Regions from separate parts of the Bradyrhizobium sp. Kon69 genome, predicted to be linked through region 1. Evidence: riboswitches for the same ligand, from Rfam matches in the RefSeq annotation. Region 1 holds a riboswitch; the other holds the start of a gene.

Region 1 (5,242 bases):
TCGACACGCCAACACAGTCAAAACTCGTCGCGGAAAAGTTCGGGACGGGATCGGTCGCCGAGGCCGCAGCGCTGGCGGCAGCTGGACCTCGTGCGCGGTTGATCGCGACGCGGGTGGTCTCGCAGGATCGCACCGCGACCGCGGCGATCGCGGAAGGAGACGGCGCATGACGGTGCATTTCATCGGTGCCGGGCCGGGCGCTCCTGACCTGCTGACGTTGCGCGGCCGCGACCTCATCGCCGCTTGTCCGGTCTGCCTCTATGCCGGCTCGCTTGTCCCCGAAGGCGTGCTGGCGCATTGCCCGCCCGGCGCGCGGATCGTCAATACGGCGCCGCTGTCGCTTGACGAGATCGTGGCGGAGATCGCCGCCGCACATGCGGAAGGCAAGGATATCGCGCGGCTGCATTCCGGCGATCTCTCGATCTGGTCGGCGATGGGCGAACAGCTTCGCCGCCTGCGCACGCTCGACATTCCCTACACGGTGACGCCTGGCGTTCCCTCTTTCTCGGCCGCCGCGGCTGCGCTGGAGGCCGAGCTGACGCTGCCCGGCCTTGCCCAGACGGTGGTGCTGACGCGCACGCCGGGCCGCGCCAGTGCGATGCCCGAAGGCGAGAAGCTCGCCGCCTTCGCCGCCACCGGCGCGGTGCTCGCGATCCATCTGTCGATCCATCTGCTCGACAAGGTCGTCGCCGAGCTGACGCCGCATTACAACGCGGACTGCCCGGTCGCGATCGTCTGGCGTGCGAGCTGGCCCGACCAGCGCATCGTCCGCGCCACGCTCGCAACACTCGACGCTAATGTCGGCAGCGAGATGGAGCGCACCGCGCTCATCCTGGTCGGCAGGACGCTGGGCGCGGCGGATTTTTCCGAGAGCCGTCTCTATGCCGCCGACTACGACCGCCGCTATCGCCCCGTGGGCGCCGAGCCGCGCTTTCCGGAGGTGTCGTGATGGCGGCAGGGCTCGTCATCTCCGCGCCGGCTTCCGGCGTTGGCAAGACCACGCTGACGCTGGCGCTCGCCCGCGCCTGGCGCAACGGCGGATTGCGGGTGCAGTGCTTCAAGAGCGGCCCCGATTACATCGACCCCGCGTTTCATGCCGCCGCTACGGGACGCGCCTCGGTCAACGTCGACAGCTGGGCGATGGATCGTGGGACAATCTCGCATCTCGTCAGCCGCGGCATTGACGCCGACGTCGTGCTGGCCGAAGGCTCGATGGGCCTGTTCGACGGCGTCGCCGCGCGTGGCGTCTGCGGCACCGGGGCGACCGCCGACATCGCGGAGATGCTGGACTGGCCGGTGCTGCTGGTGATCGATCCCTCAGGACAGGCCCAAACGGCGGCGGCGATTGCCGCGGGCCTTCGCGATTACCGTCCCGGTGTGCGTCTTGCGGGCGTCGTGCTCAATCGCGTTGCGAGCCCGCGCCACGAAGCCCTCGTGCGACGTGCGCTGCTGGACGCCGGCATCGCCGTGTTCGGCGCGCTGCCGCGCCATGCCGAGATCAGCCTGCCGAAGCGGCATCTCGGGCTGGTCCAGGCCGAGGAGCAGGCGGAAATCGGCAAGCTGATCGACGAGGCCGCACGCTTCGTTGCCGAGCATGTTGATCTCGACGCGGTGCTTCGTTCGGCTGCCACCTGGTCGCCGCAACCTGCCGCAAGCGGCGTGAACGTAACGCCGCCCGGCCAGCGCATTGCGCTCGCCCGTGACGCTGCATTCTCCTTCGTCTATCCGCATATGCTGGAAGCGTGGCGCGCGGCGGGTGCGGAGATCTCGACATTCTCGCCGCTCGCCGATGAAGGCCCTGATCCGGGCGCCGATGTGTGCTGGCTGCCGGGCGGTTATCCCGAGCTGCAGGCCGGCAGGATCGCTGCCAATGCGCGCTTCCGCAGCGGATTGCGGGCCTTCGCGGAAACGCGCCCGGTGCACGGCGAGTGCGGAGGCTATATGGTGCTGGGCACCGCTTTGACCGACGCCGACGGCATCCGCCACGAGATGACGGGCCTGCTCGGCCTGGAGACGAGTTTTGCCAAACGCCGCATGCATCTGGGCTATCGTCTGGCGGAGCTCGCCGCGCCGATGCCGGGTCATCAGGCCGGTGCACGCCTGCGTGGCCACGAATTCCACTATTCGACGATCGTCGCGCAGCCCGACACGCCGCTGGCGGTCGTGCACGACGCGACAGGCGCGGTCATCGCCGAGACCGGCTCGCGGCGGGGACAAGCCACCGGCACGTTCTTCCACCTGATCGCGGAGGACCGGTGAGCGGTTTTGTCTCCTTTGTCTCTGCCGGCCCCGGCGATCCCGAGCTGCTCACGCTCAAGGGTGCCGCGCGGCTGCGCGAGGCCGACGTCGTGCTCTATGACGATCTTGCTTCAGGCGTGATCCTCGATCTGGCCCGGCCCGGCGCCAATCTCGTCGCGGTGGGAAAGCGGGCAGGACGGGCCTCGACCAAGCAGCACCACGTCAATCGATTGCTGGTCGACTATGCCGTAACAGGCGCGCGCGTGGTGCGATTGAAGTCGGGCGATGCCGGCATCTTTGGCCGGCTCGAGGAGGAGCTCGAGACGCTGCGGGAAGCGGGCATCGGCTACGAGATCATTCCCGGTGTCACCACGGCCTGCGTGGCTGCGGCTCAGGCCGGGATTCCCCTGACCCGGCGCCATACCTCGCGCCGGGTGCAATTCATTACCGGCGCGGACGTCACCGGCGAGCTGCCGCCAGACCTCAACTGGGTAGCGCTGGCCGATCCCGAGGCGACGACCGTGGTCTATATGGGCCGGCGGACGTTTCCGGCGCTTGTCGTCAAATTGATCGAGCACGGGCTCGCCCCAACCACGCCGGCGTTGTTTGCCGAATCGCTCGGCCGTCCCGATGAGCGGCTGGTCCGCACCACCATTTCGGAACTTGCCGAGCAGCTTGCGCGGGGCGGGGCTGCCTCCACGGCGGCCGTCATCCTGTTCGGCGCGCTGGCGGGGGATTATCGGTCATGACCGCCTCGTCCGCCCTTCGCCCCTTGACGCCCGGCTGGCGAAAGGGGCACACAGAGGATGCATGGTGCTCGACGCGGCGCAAAGCGCTGGAGCATAATCGGGAATGGGGATGGGCGGACCCAGTTGCGGCGCCCAAAACCCCAGCCGCCCCCGCGACTGTCAGCGGTGAGGGACTTCGATCAGCCACTGGGCCGCAAGGCTCGGGAAGGCCGGAGACTCCCAGTGAACCGCGAGCCAGGAGACCGGCCGTGCACGTTTTGAGGCCAAGGCCGTCGGGTGTGACGGCAAGAAGGATCTGAGCCATGCATATCGAACCCGGACTAGTCTCGGACGCCAAGCTCGTGCTGAGTTACGCAACCGGCATCGCCGTGGGCGGTGTTGCCTTGAAACTCGCGGTCGAGACCGTGCGCGAGCAGGGCATCATTTCGTTCGCGGCGCGCACGCTCGCCACCACTGGACTCGTGTTTATCTTCTTTGAGATCCTGCCGCACTTCCCGGTCGGCGTCTCCGAAGTGCACTTCATCCTCGGCTCGACCTTGTTCCTGCTGTTTGGAGCTGCGCCTGCGGCCTTCGGCCTCGCGTTCGGCTTGCTGTTCCAGGGCATCTTCTTCGAGCCGCCCGACCTGCCGCAATATGGCATGAACGTCACCACGCTGCTGGTGCCGCTGTTCGGGATCCAGGCAATCGCCACGCGGATCATTTCGCGCAACACGGCCTATGTCGATCTGAAGTACCGCCAGGCGCTGGCGCTTTCGACGACCTATCAGGCCGGCGTCATCGCCTGGGTGGCGTTCTGGGCGATTTATGGCTCCGGCTTCGGTGCGACCAACCTCGCCAACATTGCGACCTTCGCCGCGTCCTATGCGCTGGTCATCGTGATCGAGCCGCTCGCCGATCTCGGCGTGCTGGCGCTGGCGAAGTCGCTGCGCGGCGTCACCGCGGCCGGCCTCGTCACGCCGCGTTTGCACAACGCGGCCTAGAGACAAGCGAGTGGGCGGCCGTTATGGCCGCCCTTCGCAGCTACGATGCTCACGCTCTCCCTGATAGGCATCGGTTGCGGCGATCCCGAGCAGCTCACGCGCGCCGCGATCACCGCCATCAACGCGGCCGATCTCGTCCTGATCCCGCGCAAGGGAACCGCAAAATCCGATCTCGCCGATCTCAGGCGGACGATCTGCGCCGATGTGCTCACCAGCGACACGACGCGCATTGCTGAGTTCGATCTGCCCGTCCGTGACGCCGCTGAAGCGGATTATCGCAAGGGCGTGGACGATTGGCACGATGCGGTGGCCGCTGCCTGGTCGCAGACGATCGCAGATCATCTTGAAGGCGAGGGCAAGGTCGCGCTGCTGATCTGGGGCGATCCCTCGCTTTATGATTCTTCACTGCGCATTGCGCGGCGGCTCGATCCCTCGCCAAGGATCGAGGTCGTTCCCGGCATCACCTCGATCCAGGCGCTGTGTGCGACGCATGCGCTGCCGCTCAACGACATCGGCGAGCCCTTCCTGGTCACGACGGGACGCCGCTTGCGCGATGGCGGCTGGCCGACAGGTGTCGATACCGTGGTGGTGATGCTCGACGGCGGCACGGCGTTCCAGTCGCTCGATCCGGAAGGCCTGCACATCTGGTGGGGGGCTTATCTCGGCATGCCCGATCAGATCGTGATGTCCGGCGCGCTGGCCGAGATCGGCCCGCGCATCGTCGCGGTGCGGCAAGAGGCGCGCGAACGACACGGCTGGATCATGGACAGTTACATCCTCAAGCGCAGGCCGTGAGGCAAGCGAGGCAGCATGCTCCCCGAATGGGTCACCCAAAAATGCCCCGACATCTCCGCAGTCCACCGCGAGGCGGCGGTGGCGCGGCAGGCGCAACTGACGAAACCGACCGGCGCGCTCGGCCGGCTCGAGCAGCTCGCGATCGAGCTTGCGGGCCTGCAAGCAAATGAGCAACCGCGCGCGGCGCGGGTGCCGATCACCATCTTCGCCGGCGATCACGGTATCGTCGCGCAGGGCGTCTCGGCCTATCCGCAGGAAGTGACCATCGCGATGCTGGCAAACTTCGCCTCCGGCGGTGCTGCGATCTCGGTGCTCGCGCGTGAGCTGGGCTCCAGCCTGGAGGTCGTCGATTCCGGCACGCTGGCGCAGGAGGAGATGGCTGGAATCGTGACCGACAAGCCGCGCAGCGGCACGCGCGATTTCAGCATCGAAGCTGCGCTCACCCCCGCAGAGCTGGCATTTGCGTTCGAAGCCGGCCGA
Region 2 (5,242 bases), on a different contig from region 1:
GCGAATGCAGGACTGCTGATGAGTTGCCGCATGTACTCCGCACGGAGTTCCCTGATCTGATCCTGCTCGGCATTGGCTCGGACCGCATCGAGCCTGGACGATTGCTCGAGATACTGGTGCGCGAAGAATTTGCAGGCCGAGTGCTGGCGTTCGGAGCGCGCGAGTCGATCATCATGGCGGCAGTGCAGCAGGTCGGCAGTGAATATGGACTTGCTATGCTGCCGCCGCTCAGGGCGCCGTTTGCAGCCGAGACGTTGCGCGATCGGATCGGCATGCTCTTGCCAAGAGAGCCGGCGCCCCGTCCCGCGGTCCATGTCGGAGAAGCCTTACACGCTGGCTGGCTTGAGCTCTGGTATGAGCCGAAGTTTGACGCGTGTACCCTTAGCCGCCGCGGCGCCGAGGCGCATGTGCGAATGCGGCACCCGACCTGGGGCGTTGTTCCACCGGCCTATTTCATCCCGGAACCTCACGATCCGCATTTTAGGAACTTGTCGCAGTTCGTGATCGACCGCGCGATCAAGGATTGGCAGTATCTTCTGGAGCAGCAAACTTCGATCGATCTCTCCATCAATCTCCCGGCAGCATTCCTGATTGACCCGCAGGCAGTACGCGATCTCTGTCGGCGCATGCCGTCGCACGCCGCTTTCGGCGGTTTGACGATTGAAATCGAGAGCGTGGAAGCGATCCAGAACCTAGATCTCCTGGTCGAGGTTGCGCGTGAGGTTCGCTTTCACAACATTGGCCTTGCAATCGACAATGTCGGTGCCAATTGGCCGCAGCTGATGGGGAGGACAAAATTCCCGTTCATGAAATTGAAAGTGGATCGTCAGTTCGTCGGCGGCTGCGCGAATGGGCCCCTCAAGCGAACGGTGTGCCGCCATATCGTCGATCTAGCCAAAGAGTACAATGTGCGCACCGTCGCCGAAGGTGTGGAGAGCCAGGCTGACCTAATTGCCGTGGCCGAACTCGGCTTCGACCTTGCGCAGGGCCATCTGTTCGGAAAAGCCATGCCACTGAAGCAATTTGCACAGTCATCTTTCAACCCTGCTCCAGCTGGTCTAAAATAGTTGCGAGTGGCTGAGTGCGGCCAAGCGACGCTCACGAGCACCGCCATGCCTACTCGGCACCAGGCATGAGGCTGAGTGCAATTCGGTCTGCAAGGCCAGTGTCGCTCGTCCCGCCGCCACTTCATTTCCCTCCGAAGCTTGTTATACCACAAGCCCGTTTTGGCAAGCCTCCAGCGAGTCCTCCGCGCAGCTAGCGTTGCAGCCATGAGCGAGGCTTGCACAAACCTCCAGTCGGGGTGTGTGACCGGAGGTTTGCCGAGATCCAACGTAGACCTGCGTCCGTTGGCGGTTTTTGCCGTCGCCGGTTGAGGAAGCGTCAGCCTCGCTTGCCCCCGCGCTGACGTGCCAAACAAACCGACGGACGCTTCCAGCGTCAAGTCGCGACTGACTCTCGCAAGAGGGCCCGAGGGCTCGTAGCCTGAAATTGAAGCGACCTGTTGCTGTCGCAGATGCAACATGGTCTCAGACCCGGGACAGCCGAATTGGGCAAATTGCCCAACATTGAGCGCGTCTGCGTTTGGCACGGCATTTGAAAGGGATCGCCCATGGCATCGCTCGCCTAAGGAGTCGGAAGGCATGGCTTACAAGATCGTCGCTTCGCAATGCACCGTTTGTGGCGCATGTGAGTTCGAGTGTCCCAACGCGGCGATCAGTCTGAAGCGCGACATTTACGTTATCGATGCCAAAAAATGTACGGAGTGCGAGGGCCATTGCGACACGCCGCAATGCGCGGTGGTCTGTCCGGTCCCTGACACCTGTGTCCCGTCCAAGACAGGATAGGCAGCCCGCGACCAAAAGGCCTCATCGCTCGATTTCGCGAACGAAGTTGTAGATGTGGGACCTTGAGGAGACCACGACCGCATGGGGCGCATCGAGGTCGATTAACATCGTTATGAGCTTAAGGCGCTGAGCGACTCCGAGGAACCCCTCAAAGGGCTCTGTCGGAGGACACCGTCGAATTTGTCACGAACAAGGACAAGGCCCTCGATGCTCAGTGGCCGCGTTAAGGCCTATCGTCGCTCGCCGCGAGTCGAGGCGAGGCAGACCGGCGTCGAGCGGCCACCGACGCATCGAAGCCGACGCAAAAGTCGCTCAGCACGTGAACACCTAGTGCACCGAGAAGATCATCTTGGCCAACCTCACGGAGCGGTCGACCTCGTGCCTGGTCGCGGGCCCGCCGAACACCAAGGAGCCGACCTGATCATCCGTGCGGTCCTGGAGCAATCCGGCTTTCGAAATTTTTAGGGAGCCTCGTGGGCTGTGACCAAACGGATGCCGGCCGAGGATGATCGCACCTTCCTGACGCGCAGGTTCGAAAAGCTGCTGACGGAAGGTCGCCTCCTCGCGATCACACAGATACCGAAAGCGGCCCGGGTTCGTTCCGGTGGTGGAGCTCAACCGTTACGCGAGCAGGGAGCGAATGCATTTCACAAGCGGAGCCTCCACGGATCAGGGCGTGTTCACCAGGCCGCGAGCAAGACCGTCGTACCCGCCTAGTGCGCTCGTAATCGCTTGGGCAATGTCGCAGCGAGAATCGGTAGGTTGACGCATCGATCCTCGTGCGCATAATTTCAAGCCGTCGCGGTCTCCGGATTTCGTTTGATCCGGAGCTAAGAGGGAAGCCGGTGCAATGCCGGCGCTGCCCCCGCAACTGTAAGCGGCGAGCCGCTGTCCAACGAAGTCACTGAAGCCATGCGGCTTCGGGAAGGCCGGACAGCAGCGACGACCCGTGAGCCAGGAGACCTGCCTCGACAAGATATCGTCCACGGGCGGGGCGTCCCGGTGTGCGCCAAGCAGTTGTCGCTCACGCGATGTTCGCTGTCTGCGTCCGCCATGGCCTTTGCCCCAACATGGGGTCTAAGCTATGTCAATCCTTTCGCTTCCCGTTGCCACACTGGGGACGTCACGCATCGGCCCACGACGCGAACTCAAATTCGCACTCGAGAGCTACTGGGCGGGAAAATCCAGCGAAGCCGAGCTCCTCGAGGCGGGGAGTGGACTTCGTGCCGCTAATTGGGCACGGCAGAAATCCCGCGGTGCGACCGTCATTCCTTCGAATGACTTCTCGCTCTACGACCATGTGCTCGATACCAGCCTAATGGTTGGCGCCATTCCCGACGTTTACGGCTGGAACGAAGGTCCTGTGTCGCTTAAAACCTACTTCACCATGGCGCGTGGCGCTCAAGACGGTGGTCACGCTCAGCATGGGCCCGGCGTAGCCGCACAGGAGATGACGAAGTGGTTCGATACGAACTACCACTACATGGTGCCGGAATTTCACCAGGATCAGATCTTTAAGTATGCCTCTCGGAAGCCGATCGAGGAATATGAGGAGGCAAGAAGCCTCGGTTATCAGACGCGGCCCGTCCTAGTGGGCCCAGTCACTTTCCTGAAGCTCGGCAAAAGCGTAAATCCCGCATTCAATCCGCTGTCGCTGCTTGATCGACTCCTCCCCGTCTATGTCGATGTTCTCCGCGAACTAGCCTCGCGCGGCGCTGAATGGGTTCAGCTCGACGAGCCATGCCTAGTGATGGACGTCGACGAAGCATCTCGGGCCGCTGTCCGCCGGGCCTATGCTCATTTCGCTAAGGCCGTGCCGGCCCTTAAAATCATGGTGGCCACATACTTCGGGGGTGTCGGCGACAATCTTGAAACAGTCTTGGCCTTGCCCGTTGCCGGGGTTCATGTCGACCTGGTTCGTGCACCTGACCAGTTGGACGCGATTGTCGCCAGAGCAGGTAGAGATCTCGTGGTCTCGCTCGGTGTCGTTGATGGTCGCAACGTGTGGCGCTCTAATCTGCCGGCGCTACTCGACCAACTTGCTCCTATGGTCAAAAAACTGGGCAGGGACCGTGTTCAGATTGCCCCCTCCTGCTCGCTGCTTCATGTTCCGACCGACATTGAACTAGAGATCGATCTCGATCCCAATCTGAAGACGTGGTTGGCGTTCTCAGTGCAGAAGATCAAGGAACTTTCGATATTGGGCAAAGCGCTGGCTGGCCATGCTGCCGACGTGACCGATGAACTCACGCTCTCAGAGGATGCATCCGTCACCCGCGAAACATCGCCGAAGATCCACAGTGCGAACGTCGCCGGACGAATGGCCGCGATCGACGATAGCATGCGTCGCCGTCGCAGTGCGTTCACCCAGCGCGCCGACGTCCAGCGCGTCGCCTTCGCATTGCCGATGTTTCCAACCACAACCATCGGATCCTTTCCGCAAACGGCGGACGTCCGCAATGCGCGTGCAGCTCATGCGCGGGGAGCGCTGAATGACACGCAGTACGAGCAGCTTCTGAAAGCGGAGACAGCCCATACCGTGCATTGGCAGGAAGATATCGGCCTGGACGTGCTCGTACACGGTGAGTTCGAGCGCAATGACATGGTTCAATACTTTGGCGAGCAGCTGTTGGGTTTCGCATTCACCAAGCACGGCTGGGTTCAGTCTTATGGCTCGCGGTGCGTTCGTCCTCCTATCCTGTTTGGAGATGTCTCCCGCCCGAAGCCCATGACCGTTAAATGGTGGCGACATGCGCAGTCTCTGACCAAAAAACCCGTCAAGGCTATGCTGACCGGACCGGTGACGATCCTGAACTGGTCGTTTGTCCGTGACGACATCCCGCGGAGCGAGACATGCCGACAGATCGCTCTCGCGATCCGAGACGAGGTCATCGACCTTGAGGCGGCTGGAGCGACCATGATCCAGATCGACGAGGCTGCGTTGCGGGAGGGATTGCCACTGCGCAAATCGCAGTGGAAGGACTATCTAGATTGGGCAGTGGACAGTTTCCGTGTTTGCTCCTCCGCTGTCGCTGACGGAACTCAGATCCATACGCACATGTGCTATTCCGAGTTCAACGAAATCATCGATGCGATCGCAGCAATGGATGCCGACGTCATTTCAATCGAGGCGTCGCGCTCCAAAATGGAATTGCTCGACGCTTTCAAGAGCTACAAATATCCTAATGAAATCGGGCCGGGCGTCTATGACATTCATTCACCGCGCATTCCCGCAGCAGCCGAGATCAAGCAGCTGATTGTGTTGGCGCGGCAGCGGGTTTCCGATCGGCAGCTCTGGATCAATCCCGACTGCGGACTGAAAACTCGAAGATGGGAGGAGGTGCGTCCCGCGCTCGTCAATATGGTGGCCGCCGCACGCGAGTTGCGGGCCGAGG

Evidence for each region. A riboswitch is a leader RNA that binds a small molecule or an ion and turns the genes downstream of it on or off. The one in region 1 is predicted to bind cobalamin.
Region 2: another riboswitch for cobalamin. It lies ahead of metE (5-methyltetrahydropteroyltriglutamate--homocysteine S-methyltransferase); the one in region 1 lies ahead of AC0L3U_RS18970 (energy-coupling factor ABC transporter permease).

Annotation. Positions count from the first base shown of each region.
Region 1 covers NZ_JBVVOS010000013.1:142,745-147,986, forward strand. Annotated here, with positions in the region: gene AC0L3U_RS18950 (cobalamin biosynthesis protein) at 1-170, shown strand, start outside; gene cobM (precorrin-4 C(11)-methyltransferase) at 167-949, shown strand; gene AC0L3U_RS18960 (cobyrinate a,c-diamide synthase) at 949-2,259, shown strand; gene cobA (uroporphyrinogen-III C-methyltransferase) at 2,256-2,987, shown strand; cobalamin riboswitch at 3,033-3,252, shown strand; gene AC0L3U_RS18970 (energy-coupling factor ABC transporter permease) at 3,290-3,967, shown strand; gene cobF (precorrin-6A synthase (deacetylating)) at 4,013-4,762, shown strand; gene cobT (nicotinate-nucleotide--dimethylbenzimidazole phosphoribosyltransferase) at 4,778-5,242, shown strand, end outside.
Region 2 covers NZ_JBVVOS010000009.1:180,190-185,431, forward strand. Annotated here, with positions in the region: gene AC0L3U_RS14515 (EAL domain-containing response regulator) at 1-1,067, shown strand, start outside; gene AC0L3U_RS14520 (4Fe-4S binding protein) at 1,644-1,847, shown strand; cobalamin riboswitch at 2,633-2,832, shown strand; gene metE (5-methyltetrahydropteroyltriglutamate--homocysteine S-methyltransferase) at 2,932-5,242, shown strand, end outside.